DNA from 4 places in the Evansella sp. AB-rgal1 genome. Region 1 is predicted to be linked to each of the others. Evidence: riboswitches for the same ligand, from Rfam matches in the RefSeq annotation. Region 1 holds a riboswitch; each other region holds the start of a gene.
What was found. Region 1 has a riboswitch for cyclic di-AMP ahead of ACERII_RS16125 (potassium channel family protein). Riboswitches for the same ligand answer to the same signal wherever they lie in the genome.

Region 1 (4,792 bases):
TATGTTTATTATACTGGTTTCCGAAAGGCACCCCACGCAGAAAAATACGTTTGAATTTTTCAAGGAGACTCTCACTTTCCGGATTGATCAACATTGTCCTTTAACAAAGCCATTATATTAAATAAAAGATAAACCCTGATATTGTTGACATAGTAATGACTGAAACAACAAAAGCTATTACTAATTGTTTTTGAAAAATAGATTTTAAAAGAACCAATTCTGGTAAGCTTGCACCTGCAGAACTAATCATCATCGCCATAACAGGACCAACAGCCATTCCATTTACAATTAAAACCTGAGATATAGGTATCATACTAGATAATCGAACGTAAAGAGGTATTCCTACTACTGCAGCTATTGGTATTAACCACCATGCGTCTCCACCAAAATGTGCACTAATAAAATCTGCTGGTACAACACCATGGATTACTGCTCCGATTGCAGCTCCTATTATTAAGTAGGGATATACGGACTTCATTAACGACCACGTCTCTGAAAAAACATTTTTCCAAGAAAATCCAGAATCTGAACGTTCATATCCCTTTACTATTACTTGTTTAACAGATTTTTCAAAACCAAATCTTTCTAAAGCTAAACCAATTAGTAACGATAGAGTTGATGTGATAATAATATAATAGAGTGTCACTTTCCATCCCATAATCACAGTCATAATCGTTAATATGGTTGGATCTAGTACTGGTGAAGCAAATAGAAATACCATCACTATACCAAATCTTATTTTATTTCTTAATAAATTAACAATTACAGGAATTGTGGAGCACGAACAAAAAGGAGTAATAAATGCAAAGCTCAAAGCTATGAAACTACCAATAATTGGGTTAGTATCCTTCAGTTTTTTCTCTACTTTTTCATAGGGTATGTACGCTTGAATTATGTTTAATAAAATTGATACACCTACAAATAATATCGTTAAATGCATTGCAATACTAATAAAGCTTCTTATTGTTTCCATCTATCTTCCTTCTTTCTTCTACATCAATTTTTTTTGATATATTTGTTTTAAAACTATCCAGCAAATGATTATTTTGCTGGACGAAATAAACAACATAGCTCATCTGAAAGTAAATGATCGATCACTTCATTATTAATCTGATAATAATTCCATGTTCCCTTCTTCTCTTTCACTATGATATCCGCATCTAATAAAATCTTTAAATGGTACGATAATTTTGACTGTTGTAACTCTAACATGTCACTTAAATCGCAAACACACGTGGATCCTTCCTTACACAATATGGATAACAAGTGTAACCTTTTCTCGTCAGCTAATGCTTTAAAACGTTTCTCGTAATATGAAAAATCAGCTGTGTTACTAGTGACTAAAGGTATCGTTAGCTTCATTTCAGCACCTCTTACATCAATTTATTTTGATCTTATGTTTATAATACTCTCACTCATCTCAAAACGCAAGTAATAAATCAACATTTTTTGATTTTCAAGAATAAAGTAGGTGTGTCAATTTTTTTTGACACACCACCATATCTATTATTCAGTTTTATATGCATTTTTTTGTTCTCGATAAAACTCATGAAACAATTTCATCAATGCTCTTTTTTCAATTCTTGAAACATAGCTTCTTGAAATACCAAGTTCTTTTGCAATTTCTCGTTGTGTCCTTTCTTTCTTAAGATCTAATCCAAATCTTCCAACAACTACTTCTTTCTCTCTCTCATCTAATATGTGAATGTACTTGTAAATTTGTTTTTTCTCCATACTTAATTGGATTTGTTCTACTACATCTTCCGTTTCCGCTTGAAGAACGTCGATAAGACTAATTTCATTTCCTTCCTTATCCTGACCAATTGGATCATGTAAAGAGACGTCTTTTCTTACCTTCTTTAAAGCTCGTAAATGCATAAGTATTTCGTTCTCGATACATCTCGCTGCATACGTGGCGAGTTTTGTTCCTTTACCAGGAGAATAACTTTCAATGGCTTTAATCAACCCAATTGTACCGATGGATATTAAATCCTCGTTTTCTTCTCGAGTATTTTCAAACTTCTTTACAATATGTGCCACTAATCGCAAATTGTGTTCAATAAGGAGGTTCCTCGCTTCCTCGTCTCCTTCATGCATTTTTTGAATATACTCTTTTTCTTCCTTTGCATTTAACGGTTGTGGAAATGCATTGTTTTTTACAAAGGAAACAAAAACAAATAATTCTTTCACAAAATGTGTAATCGCTGCAAGTAGACTGGACATGCACACACCTCCGTTTGGGCATTGTACCTAATTTATATGCAAGGTGTAGGTCGTCTGTGTCTGTCTACATTTATTCTTTTCGAATATTTTTTATTGAGTTTAATAAATTGATAATTAGGGAATATTTGATGTTTCATTTTAAAAATCTGACGGAGAATCTATTTTCCAGGTAAACTTCCATGCAAGTAAGAGAATTGCACGATGACGGATGAAAATACGTTATGAAGCTTATTAGTTAATTTAACTTTATATGGAATCTCGAATGCCCCCGTAACTCCACTGGGAAGCAGATCAGAAGCAAGCGTTTGCCAGATCCCCACAGGACAGTGAGTTGGCTGAAGCGAATGTAATACAATCCAACAAAGTTAGTAATACTTTATGATATGAGTATTCTTGATCACGCGTATTTTCTGGATAACCTACATAAAAACCCCTATTAAGGAAATATTAACTTTAATAATATCCAAGGAGTGATTGTTTTGACAAATAATAAAAGCCCATTAGATTATGATCGTTACGCTACAGCACACCTTAGCCCTGACTTACTTCAACGTATTTCATCATTAGAGGAGGACCTTCGAAATGCTACAGAAAAAGAAATTGTACTAATAGCCTATGAAGAAAGTGAACACAATGCTACTTAATGTGTTAGAACATAAAAACAAAACGGTGTTTTTTTTACATTTTGATAAACGTATTGACAATTTATATAACAAAGAGTAAATTACCAATATGAATAATTATATGAATAAAAAACCTTTTTGTCGCTTAGTCCTATTGGAACGGAGGAACCGAATCTGACGAAACTATTCGTCTTGGGGTCAATCACAATGTGAAGGGGTACTCTCATCCCCTAACCCGACAGCTAACTTCGTAAGCGTTGCAGAGAGAAAGGTCTGTTTTTAGACCCTTCTTAGGAATGGTCTTTTTTTTTCATGCATAAGGGAGATGACACCGTGAGTAATAGAAAGCAATTTGTAGTAATTGGATTAGGGCGATTTGGTGGCAGTATTTGTAAAGAGCTTGTAAAAATTGGACATGAAGTACTTGTGATGGACAAGGATGAGCAACAAATACAAGAGTTTTCCAACATTGCTACACATGCCGTTGTGGCAAACTCAACAGATGAAAGTACTCTTCGATCATTAGGTGTTCGTAATTTTGATTTTGTCGTTGTAGCTATAGGTGATAACATACAAGAAAGTATTTTAACTACACTGCTCTTAAAAGAAATGGGATTGAAGAATATTTGGGTAAAAGCAAAAAATGATTACCATCATAAAGTTTTAGAGAAAATTGGAGCAGACCATATTATTCATCCAGAAAAAGATATGGGAAGAAGAATTGCTCAACAGATGTCCGATGAAAAAGTAATTGATTTTATTGAATTATCTGATGAATATAGCATTGTAGAATTATTTGCTACTCCAAAACTTGAAACTAAAAGTCTGATCGATTTAGATATTCGTGCACGTTATGGAGTTACAATTTTAGCGGTAAAGAATAAAGAGAACATAGATATTTCACCGGAGCCAACATATGTAATTGAAAGAGGAGACTTGCTAATTGTAATTGGACATAACAAAGATATCAAACGATTTGAAGATCAAGCAATGTAACTCTTTTTCAAGTCGTATGTTACGTATCATTTAAAGAAAAGGCTCTGTTAAACGTAGATGTTGATTTTCGCTACAGGTTGCTCGTTTTCCTAGGGCGAACCGCAACTCTCCTCCCAATTCCGCCTAAATACTTGGCCACGTCCTGTGGGCAACGGCGTCATGTCGCCATCCAGGCTCCATCCTCAAGGAGTCTCGCACCTTTCATAAGAATCAACATTATCCTTTAACATAGCCAAAGAAAAAGCACTGAAAGTATACATTACTTTTTCAGTGCTTTTTTCACTAAATATCTTTTTACTTCCCTAGTCGTTTATATGCATTTACACCCATTTTTGTACGTGAGAAAATGACAGTAAGAATGAACGGAACTACAATTGCGACTATCATTGAAATGGCAAATACAAACATGTGTTGAACCTGTATGGAGAGAATACCCGGTATACCTCCAACTCCAATAGAATTTGCCATAACGTTACTACCTACTGAGATTATTGCAGCTGTCATTGATCCTAACATTGCCGCTAAAAATGGGAATCCATATTTTAAGTTAATACCAAACATCGCTGGTTCCGTTACACCAAGGTAACATGAAATTGCAGCTGGTACTGAAACTTGCTTTTCTTTTTCATCTTTTCTATTTAAGTAAATCATGGCTACAACCGCTGACCCTTGTGCAATATTAGAAAGTGCAATCATTGGCCATAAGTTTGTTCCACCAAATTCACTCATTAACTGAAGATCAATAGCATTTGTCATATGATGCAAACCTGTAATAACGAGTGGTGCATATGCAAAACCGAAAATAGCTGCAAATAGCCAACCAAAAGCAGAAGTTAAGCTAGTGTATACTACATCTGATATTGCAGAACCAATCGTCCATCCAATCGGTCCTAATACGACATGTGCAATCAACACTGCTGGTACTAATGCAAACAATGGAACGAATATCA
Region 2 (4,792 bases), on a different contig from region 1:
CGTACGAAGCAAGAGAAAGTAATAGTTCGTGGTTCTGGAACAATTCCAGCGAATCGTTCACTTGAATTACCGAGCCATACTTCTTTTGAAATTGATGGAACAATACATGTTGAGGGTATTGACGAAGATTTTGATTATGGAAATCATAATGCAGCTGTACGTATTAGACATGCGGAGAATGTGTCCATTCCGAAATTAAATGTAACAGGTAGCCCGAACTTCGGAATTTTCGTACGTACATCCGAAGATATTCACCTAGGTCAAATCGATCTTCGCTTGGATGCGGGTCTTGGCATTCGTATTGATAGCCGTGACAATGATAACGTTTATGGAGTTCGTAATGTTCGCATTGATGATGTGTACGTTTCTGGAACAAGTGCACATGGAGTAGAAACATACGGAGTGGATGGTATTACTATTGGCACAGTAACAGCGGTTGATACTGGATACTCTGGTGTTTTGTTGAATGATACGATTAATGCTGAAGTAGGCATCGTCTATGGATATGGAGCTGGAACAGGAACTGGTTACGCTGCCTTCCGTATGGCGAATCGAAATGGTCATATCGATGATGACTACACTCACAATATTTTTGTAGGAGAAGTGGTTGCTCGTGGCGGTGGCCGAGGAATTTTCAGTGTCTCTCGTAGTGGCGGAGCTGTCATTGATCGTGTGGACTTAGCGAGAACTGGTGGTAATGCAATGCTTATCGAGAACAGCTACAACATTGCAATGAACGGTGGTGTAGTTGTAGGTCCAAGCGGAATCCGTATTGCAGCACGTAATGATATGCCAAACACAAGAGATATTTTAATGCAAAATCTAACTCTCCGTAATTCAGAAATTGTTGAGTCACCATGCGGAGATAACATGGAGTTCCGAAACATTACGTTAGAGAATAGTACAATGAACGTTTGTGGTCAGTAAGTAAAGTTAGTCTTGAATGATAAGAGAAGCTGGTGATCTCATGAGATCACCAGCTTCTTTTTTGATGTAAGTGAAAATGTAAACCATCGCGGAAGAAAATACGTTATAAAGTAGTTTTAGTACTGTGGGTCATTATATGGAATGAACGTAAGCCCCGAGACTCCAGTGGGAAGTAGAGCAAGGGCGAGACCTCGCAGAGCTGGAGCCAGGATGGCGACATTGCGCCGTTGCCCACAGGACGTGGGCTGCTCTTAGGCCAATTGGAGGAGGCTCGCCAGCTCCCCACAGGAACGCGAGCAGGTTGGAGCGAATGGAATACAAACCAACAAAGTTATAATACTTGATAGCACGTATTTTCAGGGATAGACCTCCTTGCAAGGGAAAATTTGCACCATGGAGATGAAAATACGTTATTAGGGTTTTAGTAACATCAACTATATATGGAATGAGCGCAGGTCCACGAACTCCGGTGGGAAGCAGAGTAGAGGCGAGACACCGCAGCGACGGAGTCGTGAGGAGGCTCGGCAACTCCCCACTGGAAAGGAGTGGACTGAAGCGAATGGAATAACTACCAACAAAGTTAGTATCACTCGATATTCTGATACACGTATTTTCAGTGTAGCCTATATAAAAAACATCATAACAATACCAATAATTGTTAAGGCGATGATATGGTAACCCACAGCAATAAAGTAGACCACCACTTGCTTTTTGCTACTAGATCCTAATCCGAAAATAAAGTCCTTCGCATAAGCAAGGGAGACGATGAACCCTACTCCTGCTCCCAATAAAGCGCCATCAAGTAACGTTTCCGCTTGTGAAAGTTGAAGTATAATGAAAAAAACAAAGGTGGTAAGAACAGTAACCAATGTTAACAATCCATAGTTTGGTTGTTCAGGTTTAATATTTAATTCCTCCACCCACCTATTTCCCAGGATGGAATAGTATATCATCCCACTCGCCATATAAATGATAACTCCTAAAATAACTGCAAAGATCATAAATCTCCCTACTTTCGTATCAAATTACTATTGCATTTTTAAAAATATATCTGATTAAATAACAACAGTACAAGTATAGACTATTTATCTTACTGATAGTATTTTTTACAACAAAATTATTACTGAGTGCTTTTTAAAAAGAAAATAGAGTTATGTTATTATCTCTTAAGTAAATTTTTTAAAAAATAATGTCGATTATTGACGAGGACGTTTGTATATAGTAATATAAATCTAGTTTCATAGACAGCTTAATCCTATGCAGGAGCGGGGGAACCGACTTTCAAGTGTGGCCTATGGCCATAGGGGTGAATCCTTTTTTAGGTAGGGTGATTTCTATACACCCGAATCCGACAGCTAACCTCGTAAGCTATTATAGAACCAGCTAAGTTTATTAAAGCCATGACTGAGTTCTCTCTTTCGTGGTTTTTTTCTGTGGAAAAGTTTAACTCAGTAAAGTGATAAAGCGAGAAGGCGAAGCCCTAGTTTTCAAAGTCTTCGTGTAAAAAAGATATAATTGGTGAACTCGTTGCAATCGTAATGTTCAAAGTGAGAGAAGAACTCCTTACAACACGGACGAAATGCAGCATGACATAAAAAAAGGAGGATTACATTCATGAAACGAAACAACAATCTTACAAAAAAAATTATTATTGCACTGATTCTAGGTATTATCGCTGGTTTTCTATTGAATTTGTTCGCATCTGGTGTGTTTTCTGTTGTGGATCAGTATCTACTATATCCAGTAGGTCAGCTATTTTTAAATCTGATTAAAATGCTAGTGGTACCATTAGTGTTTATCACCATTACACTAGGTGTTGCTGCTCTAGGAGATCCAAAAAAACTTGGAAGAATTGGGCTAAAGACAATAGGATATTTCTTAGTAACCACGACAGTAGCGATCACTATTGCTTTAGGAGTAGCCACTTTAATCCAACCCGGTGCAAATGGAAACTTCGATACGGAAAATGCTCATTATGAGCCAAGGGAAGCACCACCAGTGGTGGATACGATCTTAAATATTATCCCAACAAACCCAATTGACTCTATGTCTAGTGGAAATATGCTACAAATCATTGCATTTGCCGTATTTTTCGGGTTAGGAATCGCTGTGCTTGGGGAGAAAACGAAGCTTGTCTATCAACTTGTGGAACAAACAAATCATATTATGATGTACCTTGTTAACCTCGTGATGGTCTTGGCCCCATATGGTGCGTTTGCGTTAATTGCATCTGCTATTGGAAAACTAGGGTGGGAAGCCTTTGAGGTGATGGGGCTCTACTTTATCGCAGTAATGATCGCGCTCGTTATTCATACAATAGTAACGTATGGTACAGCAGTTTCATTGCTAGGAAAAATGAATCCAATCAAGTTTTTCAAAGGATTTGCACCAGCAATGTCTGTAGCCTTTAGTACATCAAGCAGTAGTGCTACACTTCCAGTCTCCATGGAAACAGCACAGAAAAACTTGAATGTACCGAAATCAATTAGTAGTTTTGTTCAACCACTTGGTGCAACAGTTAACATGGATGGAACGGCAATTATGCAAGGGGTAGCTGTTGTCTTTATCGCGCAAGTGTTTGCAGTAGACTTAACAATGAATCAAATCTTAGTTGTTGTTTTAACCGCAGTTCTTGCAAGTATTGGTACTGCCGGAGTTCCTGGTGTAGGCTTAATAATGCTTGCTATGGTATTAACATCAGTAGGTTTACCTGTAGAAGGAATTGCCCTGATTATTGGTGTGGACCGACTTCTTGATATGACGAGAACAGCTGTTAATATCACAGGAGATGCATCCTGCGCAATTGTAGTTGCAGAATCTGAAAAGAAGCACGGCCTAGATAATATTACTGGATAATTAACAAAAAGGTGTCTCATCTATCTTTTGAATAAGGTAGATGGAGACATCTTTTTTTATAAAGGTTACCCTGAAAATACAAGTATCCTACTATCTGTAATTACTAACTCTGTTGGTTTGTGTTCCAATCGCTTCAGCCGTCTATACTCTAGCAGATATTGTTCATAAAACATACACATTTTTCGTTACTATCATTAAAATTATTTAGAATAATGCTAGTATAATATAATTGGAAAATATTTCTTCGGAAAAGGTGGTGGTCTTTATGAAAACTGCTATAATTTATGCAACTTCGAGAGGAACGACGGAGAAAGCGGCTAATCTATTAATGGATCAGTTACATGGAAAGGGAACTCTTATTAATTTGAAAAAAGCTAGTTCGATTAATCTCTCTGACTACGATTCTGTAATTTTAGGGAGCTCTATTCATGCTGGTATGGTTCAAGGGAAAATGAGAAAATTTATAAAAGCCAATGAGCAGGAATTACTATCAAAAAAACTAGGGTTATTCATATGTTGTATGTTAGATGGAGAAAAAGCTCTGTCACAATTAGAATTGGCCTTTCCTGAACAAATGAGAAAGCAGGCACTTGCGAGCGGAATATTTGGTGGAGAGTTTGATTTTTCTAAAATGAACTTTTTGGAGAAATTTATTGTCAAAAGAGTAGACGGAAATGCAACGGATATGTCTACTTTGAGTGAGGAAGAGATTGAAAAGTTTGCTCGTAAGTTTAACGGTGGTATGTTTGTAGCTTAATAAAATGGCTTTGTTAAACGTTGAATTTGATACTCATCCTCATCCAAAAAGGCTTCACAATGGCATGTAACGGGTTTACTTCAGAGGTGCAAACTTGCCATTCGCAAGCAAAATAACATGCGATTTCACAGTAGAAATCACATGTGATTTTTTGTTGTTATATCGGTGTTTTATCGTTAAATAGAGATGAAATCACAAAGTAATTCACACACCTCTTCAAATAGGGGGAAATGAATCTTTCTTCTTGTGAGT
Region 3 (4,792 bases), on a different contig from region 1:
TTTCTTTCCAAAATTTCATAAGGAGGAAGGTATTCCCCTTCTTCCTTCAGCACATTTGCACTTACTATTGGAAACTCAAGTGCATCAGAGATTTCTAATAGCCTGTCCTGCCCATAGTTAAAATCATGATTTCCTGGAACCATCGCATCATAACCAATCGCATTCATAGCAGCGATCGCGGTCATTCCTCGGTTGAAGTTCACATAATTTGTTCCATGGAAGGTATCTCCCATATCAAACACAAAAGTATTTTCGTAGGAATCTCTCGTGTTCTCAACTATTTGAGCTATTTTACCAAAACCCATTTCTCTAATTTCCGGATTGTACAATACACGACCATGAAGGTCATTTGTATGGACGATCGCAATTTTATCAATGTTTGTCTCGTAATGACTAAGTATGTACGCTAAATCTTGTTGCTTTAATGGTGCATTTGGTCTTAGTACTATTTCCTCCCCTACAAAACCTAAATAGGAAGCTGCTGCTAGATACTCCTTTGCAGAGTTGCTAACTGTTCTGTAATCTCGATATTGTTCTAATATGGATGTGCCATAACTGTTAGCTAAATTTAATGCCCTGATTAAGAAAACATAAGCTTGTTCACGAGTAATTTTTTCATTAGGAGCAAACGTTTCAACTTCATCTCTAGATACGATATTTATGTTTTGTGCTACTCGCAAGTGATCTATAAGATCTGCTTCACTCTCCATATCAACGTCTAACATCTCAACTAATGACTTTATAAACTCTTCCTGACTCACATTTCTGTTATCTTGCGCTTTAGCACTTACACTTTCGTTAGTGAAACCTTGAAGTACTGGAGTGAATAGGACGGCAAACATCATAAAGAGAATAGTAAATTTCGATGACATTCGTTTCATTGTTACCAAATCCTTCCTAATTTTTTTTGGAAAAGTTTAGTATAGAAAAGAGTAATGTTACATAAAAGAGCAAGAACTCACATTTTATAAAGCTTTTATACAGGCCTTTCGTCGTATATTTCCCACTATTTTCTAATGAATTCGTTACTGGTAACACTTTTCATACTAATGATGGAATATTGAGCACGTGTGAATGGGAGATAAAAAGAATGTAAATAAAGTAGAATACGGTTACATATATAATTAATTACCTAATGTCTGTAAAACCGTTTAATAATGTCTCCCTATTTTTCACAAATAAAAAAGCACTCCGCATAAAGATCTCCGAAGTACTTTCTATATCCACCCTTCACTCACCCAGTAAAAACATCGCCCTTTGGATGTGTTATCAGTGGCTTTGATGACTTTGCTAATGCAAATGCTAGTGTTAACGGACCAATTCTTCCGATAAACATCAGCACAATAATAATTTGTTTTCCTAAAAATGATAGCTCCTCTGTTAACCCCATAGATAACCCGACAGTACCGAATGCTGAAAAAGCTTCGAAAACAATATTCAGAAACGGTGCATTCGATTCCGTCACACTAAGAGCTAATATGGATAGAAAGATAACTATTAAACTAATCACTACAATAGCTAATGCTCGATGGACAATTTCGTTGTTGATTCTACGCCTAAAAATCACTGGTTCTTGTTTTCCTCTTAAGTAGGTAAAAACGGCCAACAGAATAACTAGGAACGTTGTTAGTTTTACTCCACTCGCAGTAGAAGCACTGCCCGCTCCAATAAACATTAACAGTAGCATAAATACTATCGTACCAGGATTCATACTCCCTATATCAATGGTATTAAACCCTGCTGTTCTTGGAGTTACAGCTTGAAAATACGATGCCCAGAACTGTTCCCCACTTGACATAGATCCTAATGTTAATGGATTTGAGTATTCCAATAGAAAAATAACAAGCATTGCAACTATGTTTAATACAACTGTTCCTACAAGCATAATTTTTGTATGCAATGCAAAAAGACGAAATTTCTTTGTTGTCATTACATCATAGATAACGGTGAACCCTAATCCTCCAGTAATAAATAAAATAGTAATGACAATATTTATGCTGGGGTCACCCACATACTTTGATAAGCTGTCTGACCATATACTAAATCCTGCATTGTTAAAGGCAGAAATAGAATGAAATAGACTTGTAAAAACACCATGACCCCAACCGTACTCAGGAACCCACCGAAAGGAAAGGAAAATAGTAGCCAACAGCTCCATGGAAATGGAAAAAACAAATAATATTTTTACTAAGCGAACTACTCCCCCTATGGAATGCTGATTCAGTGCTTCTTGTAGAAGCACTCTTTCTTTAAGTCCTATCCGTTTTCCTAAGACTAAAACGGTCATAATGGCAAACGTCATTAATCCTAATCCACCAATTTTTATTAAAATCATAACGATTACTTGCCCAAAACTAGTGAAAGCACTCCCTGTATCTACCACAACTAATCCTGTTACCGTCGTTGCTGATGCAGCAGTAAAAAAAGCATCCATCCATGAAACAGTTTCCACTGTACTCCATGGTAGCTTTAATAAAAGTGTACCAACAATGATGACAACTCCGAAGCTTAAAGCCAATAATTGTGGCGGTGAAAATCGCCAGTGAGTTAGTAAATTAACTATTTTCACGTTACATCACCTGATCTTCAAAACGTTTAATGTCATCATTATGTCCAATGACAATAAGTAAATCTTTGTGAGAAATTTGATAATTAGGTAATGGTGAAATATCTATATCGTTTCCTTTTTTAATAGCAAGTATGGTTATACCAAAACGAGCTCTAATATTTAAATCAATAAGGGTTTTCCCTTCAATTTTGGGTGAAGCTATTAGCTCAACAATACTATACTCATCCGAAAGCTCAATAAAATCTATTACATTTTCATCTGACATTTGTTGGGCAATTCGTCTCCCCATATCACTTTCCGGGTGTACTACTCTATCTGCTCCGATTTTTACAAGCACTTTATGATGATAAGTATTTCTCGCTTTTACACAAACATGTTTTACTCCAATTTCTTTTAAAAGTAGTGTAGTTAATATACTAGCTTGAATGTTATCACCAATGGCAACGATAACAGAATCAAAATTTCGTATTCCTAATGAGATTAGTGCTCTTTCATCAGTTGAATCTGCAACTACTGCATGTGTTGCGTATTTTGCAAATTCGTTTACTTTTTGTTCATCCGTATCTAACGCTAGTACTTCGTTCCCTAATCTAACAAGTTCTTTGCAAACACTGCCCCCAAAACGACCTAGACCAATAACAACAAACTGTTTTTTACTTGCCATTATGACATCTCCTTTTGCCCATATGAAAAAAGACCAATCTTAAAGAAGGGTCTTCATCACAGACCTTTCTCTCCATGAACGCTTACGAAGTTAGCTGTCGGGTTAAGGATAGAGAGTACCCTTTCTTATAATAAGACTCACCCCACGGCAACTAGTAATCTACTTGCCGAAAATTGGTTCCTCCGTTCTGCCTTTAGACAGATTCAGCGATATAAAGGATTATATTTATTTTTATAATCGTACTTTACTCCTCCCATTTTCGATTGTCAATATCGATTTTGTGACAAAAATAACTTTACTTTAAGTAGATTTTTAGTTATTAGACATTCACCGGCCATTGATCGAGCATTTCACGAGATAAAAACTCCTCTCATCTGCTCGATCTCCTCCTGATATCCCCCCATCCAATTATTGAATTTCCAAATTTTTCTGTGTTATAATTACCTTAATACTTATTGAAGGGATGATGGGTGGCCGATGGATAACTAATCTTATTTTCTAACATTTGAAATCACAAATTTCAAATCAATCGAAATAGGATTAGTCTGCCCATTTTTCTATAGAATCCAATAAAATGAGCTATGTCAAAAGATAGCTTTGTTTGTGTATGTAATGGCACGGCTAATCCTTCCAAATCAAATTTGGGAGGATTTTTTGTTCTCCCTGTAAAGAGGGTTGATCGTATGAAAGAACTGTTAAAATTATCAAACGTAAGCTATGAAATAGTGGACAACACTATTTTTCAAGATATCAATGCAAGTGTTCAACAAGGAGATATCATCGGAATCATCGGAAAGAACGGTGCTGGAAAAACTTCATTGTTAGAAATGATTCACGAAGATATCCATCCGTCAAAAGGACAAATACAGTGGCTAGAACAAGATATGAAGATAATTATGGTAGAGCAAGAAACAGAATTCCATTTTTCCAAAGAGAAGACCCCTCTGGAAAAAAAGTTACGAGAGAATTGGCATGTTCCGAACGTTGATTTTCCCCACTTAAGTGGAGGAGAAAAACGAAAAGCAAGACTTGCAACTGGTTTTTCCGAAAAAGGAGATCTATTACTCTTAGATGAACCCACAAACCATCTTGATGATGGAAGTTTGCAATTGTTACAGAAGGAAATGAAAAATTATCACGGAACCATCCTCCTTGTCTCTCATGATCGATATTTTCTCGACGCCGTTGCGACTAAAATATGGTCTCTGGAGGAGAAAACACTTGTTGAATTTAAAGGGAACTATTCTCAGTATATGGAGCATCGGAGACAAAAACGGCTATCACAGCAACGAAAATATGAGCAGCAGCAAAAGATGGTGGAGCGAATCGATGGACAAATGAAGGAGCTTACCTCTTGGTCGAAAAAGGCACATGGTCAATCCACAAAAAAGGATGGAATGAAGGAATACTATCGTGTGAAAGCCAAAAAGATGGATGCACAAGTAAAATCAAAACAAAAGCGATTAGAGAAAGAGTTAGAAAGAGTGAAAGTAGAACGTGTAACGCCAGAATATACTGTACAATTTTCAATGAGAGCGAATGACAAAGTGGGAAAACGA
Region 4 (4,792 bases), on a different contig from region 1:
AACCACTCCTTTTAAGTGAAAGTATTATTTGTATGTACTATTTGTCAAAAATTACACGATACTTAGATACAGTCCATACTTAAATTATCCACAATACTGTTAATTTATTACTTCATGTTATTATTTGAAATCGGATATTACGAAATTTTATATGTTTAAGGTGATATCCTCAAAATACCCCTTTTAAAATTGAATCAAACTATAAAGGATACTAATTGTGTATGATTATGTTCCCTTCGCTACTGCAAGCTCTCTTTCCTAGGTGCGCTGATGAGCTATATGGTTTCCACTCATTCTAAAGGATGTACATAGTACTTATCTACTTCAAGACGTATCCTCATTAATCAACAACGTACAACTATTTCATTGGCAGACGTGTTGCCCCTGAAGGAAACTTCATTTACCCGATAATAACTCTCTCTTTTGGGTAATGATATAGTTCTGTCGTTGTTTTTCCTCGAATGATAAATAGAAAGGAAAAGATTCCTATTCTCCCAATAAACATGAGGAAGATAATCACAATCTTGCCAGGAGTACTTAGCTCGGGAGTAATCCCCATAGATAACCCTGTTGTTCCGAAGGCGGAGCTCACTTCATAAACAATTGCCATTAGAGGAAATGATTCCGTATTGGCTAGAAGTATTACCGCAGTTCCACAGAGCATAACCGCAACTGAGATTACCACAAAGGATTTCATAATATCCTCTGTATCTATCTCCCGTTTAAATATCTTCACCGATTGTCTGCCACGAGCAAATGCAAAAATCGCTAAAATGGCAATAGCAAATGTTGTAGTTCTAATCCCTCCGCCAACACTGCTAGGTGAAGCACCAATAAACATAAGAAGACTTTGGACCAATTGAGTAGAAACGGTAAACTCACTTACATCCATTGTTGCTAAACCACCATTTCTCGTTGTAACAGATTGAAAGAGTGCAAAGAAAAGGGATTCATGCCAAGACTTATCCGTGAAAAAATGACTTCTATCAAAATAATAAATCAAAAGTGTTCCAATAAGAACTAAAATGAAAAAAGTGATTGTTGTAATTTTTGTAAATAAAGAGAAGTGAAATTTTTCTCTTGATCTCATACTCTCTTTTATTTCTAATAAAACGGGAAAACCTATTGCTCCGAATATTAACAGAAGCATATTTATAGATTGGACAAAATAATCTTTTGCAAAAGGTGCCAAGGACTCCCCTGTAATATCAAAACCAGCATTCGTTGCGGCACTTACAGCCCCAAAGAAACCTTGTAAATAAGCCTCTTGCCAAGTTGGATAATAGTTTAGAAAGTAAGTACCTAATATCACTGTTCCAATTGCTTCAATTATTAAAAATAATAGTAATATTTGGAGCATTAGTTGAACAAGTCCTGAAAAGGTGTGCCGATTTTGATCCGTCATTATTAATTGTCTTTCGCGAAAACCAATTTTCCTTCCTAAAAGAACCCAAATAAAGGTACCAAGAGTCATTATTCCTATACCACCAAACTGAAGAATAAAAGCTAGAATAAAGACACCTGTTACGCTGAACGTTTCTGCAGTGGAAACAACGGTTAATCCTGTAACACTTATGGCACTGACTGCAGTAAAAATAGCATTAATGAACGACCATTCTACACCTGGATTTAACGCAATTGGTAAGCTTAAAAGAATCGTAGATAAGAAAACGGCAGCAACATAGAATATCACGATTATTTGTACAGAAGTTAACTTTATCGAATTGACTTTCGTTACTCCAAAGTTCACCATAACTCACTATTACCTTGTTTTGTGCTAATATACGCTAATGCTTTATCCACTTTGTTCATCTCCTCAAATACAAAAAAGACTAATCTCGATGTAGGGCATTAAAAAGGTAGGTTTTGAGTTTCCCCTTTTCTTTGCGCCTTAAAGAAGAGTCTGAATCAGACCTTCTCTCTTGAAATAAGAACAGGAAATAAATGGTAAAGTAGTTAGTCACCCAGTCTACCATAACGAAAACCGAAGTTTTTTATACTTTAACCCTTTAGCAACTCTACATATTCGTAAAGTATAAATATAAGTTTTCTTCTGTTCCCTTTGTAACGCTTACGAAGTTAGCTGTCGGATTAGGAGTTGAGAGTACCCCTTCATAAAAATGATTCACCCCAAGATAAAGAGTTCTTCCTCTTTACCAAAGTGGTTCCTCCGTTTTGTATAACAAATTCAGCGATATAAGGTTTTTATTTACTTTTATAATCGTAATTTACTCCTAGTTCACGACACTGTCAATAGAAATATTTTCAACAATTTAGTGACAAAAGTACTATCTCTTACTTATAATTAATGTGAGTAGATACTAACAAAAAGGGTGGCTGATCATAATGAAATTAGAAGAGAAATTACCTTATTTCGATGGAAGTGGACTTCAGTTTATTCAACCATTAAAGAATGCGAGTCAACAAGACTATGTGAGTAAACCAAATTTATTTCCGAACACAATTTACCCAAAGCACCCTTACTTTCCTTATGTACATAACGAAAAAAACTAGAAAAAAGTGGTGTGTTTCAAAAGTTTAAGCCTTTGGAGCACACCATTTTTATTTTTCTCCCTCATGCTCCCGTCTGCTCGCGGATTTAACCGCATGCCAAGGTAGGCACTACTGCGGTAGTGCCTATAAAATGACCTAGTCACTTTTCTCCCTCATACTCTCGTTTGTTCTCGGATTTAACCGTAGGCCTGGGTAGGCACTACCTCTGTCTGTTGCGCCTACAAATGGACCTAGTAAAAAAGCTGTTCCAAACAAAAATCATCAATTAGATGACTTTTGGGAACAGCCCTACTTATTTTACTTATGCTTGCTTCGCAACAGAAACAGCTTCGTCTAAACCTTTTTGAATAATTTCTTCTGCTTGATCCGGGAATTGGTTATGTCCTTCGATGATTACCGAAGTGATATCTTTTACTCCCCAGAAGTTTAACATTGTTGATACATAATTTACTGCCATTTCTGAAGCTTGAGCAGGACCTTCGGAGTACACTCCACCTCTTGCATTCAATAGAACAGCTTTTTTATCCGTTAATAAACCAACTGGTCCTTCTGGTGTATAGCGGAACGTTTTCCCTGCTTGTGCTAAGTAATCTAAATACGTGTGTAATACTGCTGGTACAGTGAAGTTCCATAATGGGAATGCAAATACTACTTTATCCGCTGCTAAGAACTGATCTAAATATTTATTTACTAAATTCGTAGCTTGTGTCTCTGATGGGGTTAATTCAAAGCCATTCGCTAGTTTATACATTCCATTAATACTATCTAATCCGTAATACGGAAGATTTTCCTCAAACAAATCAAGCTCTGTAACTTCATCTTCTGGGTGAGTTGCTTTGTATGCATCAAGGAAAGTATGATACAACTTCACACTTACCGCTTGTTCGATTGGTCTTGAATTTGCCTTAATAAATAAAACCCTTGTCATAAATAACTACCTCCATAATATAATAACCGTTGCTACAGCAACAATTTGTTTTAAAAATAAGCATGAGGACAACCAACAAGAAAATAGTTGCTATGCATACTAAATATAAAGATTAGTATAATGATACTAAGTGTGAAAGTCAAACAATAAACATCACGCAAAAAAAGACTAACAATTTCTAAGTAGAAAATTTGTAAAAGGAAGAGAAGATACTTCCAATGAATTTATATGAGACTATAAAATAAAAAATAGGTTCATAATGATATATAAAGCCTTTTAAACTATACAAAGGATGTGAAAGAACATGAGTTTATTTCGAGGAAACAACCGTTCAAATTATGTGAAGAGTCAATTAGAGGAAATGCATTCGGAAATAGCACCTTTAACAAAGAAAAGCATGATATTTACATTTATTGCTATTCCATTACTGTTCTCCTCTATATTTAACTTATATTTCTTAATTACGTATGCTCCATCGAATGCTGAAATTGGCATGATGGTACTCATCTTCTGTGTCACTGGTGCTGTTGGAATGGCATTCTTTAAAGAATCAAAGTACTATAATAAAGAAATTCACAATACAAGTTTTGAATATATCGAGAAACGCATTAAGAAAAGTGAAGTCATAAATGATTACTCCAAGGAGAAATACTTGGATCAACTACATTCTGAGCCATATAAATCCGTTGCAATCTTTTTGGAGTTTTTGCAACAAGAGGAAAATACTAATAAGCATTTGGGTAAATAACGAAGGAATGATTTAGCTAGGTTTGAGTTAGCTAAGTCATTCCTTTACTTTTTTTGATGAGAAAATGGGGCATAATGCCTTCCTAAAACACTTTTATATCATAAGAATTTCCCGAATGTCATCTTCTGTCAATGTTGTGCTCTGCTCTTCAGAATCAACAACTTCTGCAATAAGGTCCCGTTTTTTATCTTGGAGCTCATTCATTTTTTCTTCAATAGTACCTCGTGCAACTAGCTTGATGACATTTACATCCTTTTTTTGACCAATGCGGTGTGCACGGTCTGCCGCTTGCTCCTCGACAGCTGGGTTCCACCATAGATCATATAAGATAACAGTATCTGCCCCTGTTAAGTTTAGACCTGTTCCTCCAGCTTTTAAAGAAATAAGGAATAAATCTCGTTCCCCTTCATTAAATCGATTACATGTCTCTAATCGTTCCATAGACGGGGTTTGTCCATCTAAATAGAAGTACGTTAACCCACGTACCCTCAATTCCCTGCCAATGATTTGGAGCATGCTGGTGAATTGAGAAAAAATTAAAACCCTTCTTCCAGCATTTCTCGATTCTTCTAGTATTTGAAGAAGTTGCTCTAACTTAGCGG

Region 2: another riboswitch for cyclic di-AMP. It lies ahead of ACERII_RS17770 (dicarboxylate/amino acid:cation symporter); the one in region 1 lies ahead of ACERII_RS16125 (potassium channel family protein).
Region 3: another riboswitch for cyclic di-AMP. It lies ahead of ACERII_RS22800 (potassium channel family protein); the one in region 1 lies ahead of ACERII_RS16125 (potassium channel family protein).
Region 4: another riboswitch for cyclic di-AMP. It lies ahead of ACERII_RS19690 (TrkH family potassium uptake protein); the one in region 1 lies ahead of ACERII_RS16125 (potassium channel family protein).

What each region holds. Positions count from the first base shown of each region.
Region 1 is NZ_JBGUAU010000018.1:82,624-87,415, forward strand. Features, by position in the region: gene ACERII_RS16105 (permease) at 113-973, opposite strand; gene ACERII_RS16110 (ArsR/SmtB family transcription factor) at 1,042-1,362, opposite strand; gene sigK (RNA polymerase sporulation sigma factor SigK) at 1,507-2,223, opposite strand; gene ACERII_RS16120 (hypothetical protein) at 2,703-2,867, shown strand; cyclic di-AMP (ydaO/yuaA leader) riboswitch at 2,979-3,118, shown strand; gene ACERII_RS16125 (potassium channel family protein) at 3,159-3,842, shown strand; gene treP (PTS system trehalose-specific EIIBC component) at 4,137-4,792, opposite strand, start outside.
Region 2 is NZ_JBGUAU010000022.1:44,826-49,617, forward strand. Features, by position in the region: gene ACERII_RS17760 (fibronectin type III domain-containing protein) at 1-927, shown strand, start outside; gene ACERII_RS17765 (DUF1761 domain-containing protein) at 1,551-1,928, opposite strand; cyclic di-AMP (ydaO/yuaA leader) riboswitch at 2,164-2,312, shown strand; gene ACERII_RS17770 (dicarboxylate/amino acid:cation symporter) at 2,542-3,783, shown strand; gene ACERII_RS17775 (flavodoxin domain-containing protein) at 4,049-4,540, shown strand.
Region 3 is NZ_JBGUAU010000038.1:26,065-30,856, reverse strand. Features, by position in the region: gene ACERII_RS22810 (bifunctional metallophosphatase/5'-nucleotidase) at 1-881, opposite strand, end outside; gene ACERII_RS22805 (TrkH family potassium uptake protein) at 1,235-2,569, opposite strand; gene ACERII_RS22800 (potassium channel family protein) at 2,571-3,233, opposite strand; cyclic di-AMP (ydaO/yuaA leader) riboswitch at 3,297-3,452, opposite strand; gene abc-f (ribosomal protection-like ABC-F family protein) at 3,917-4,792, shown strand, end outside.
Region 4 is NZ_JBGUAU010000027.1:13,676-18,467, forward strand. Features, by position in the region: gene ACERII_RS19690 (TrkH family potassium uptake protein) at 401-1,753, opposite strand; cyclic di-AMP (ydaO/yuaA leader) riboswitch at 2,054-2,204, opposite strand; gene ACERII_RS19695 (hypothetical protein) at 2,347-2,514, shown strand; gene ACERII_RS19700 (FMN-dependent NADH-azoreductase) at 2,816-3,442, opposite strand; gene ACERII_RS19705 (DUF5392 family protein) at 3,747-4,190, shown strand; gene ACERII_RS19710 (DEAD/DEAH box helicase) at 4,284-4,792, opposite strand, start outside.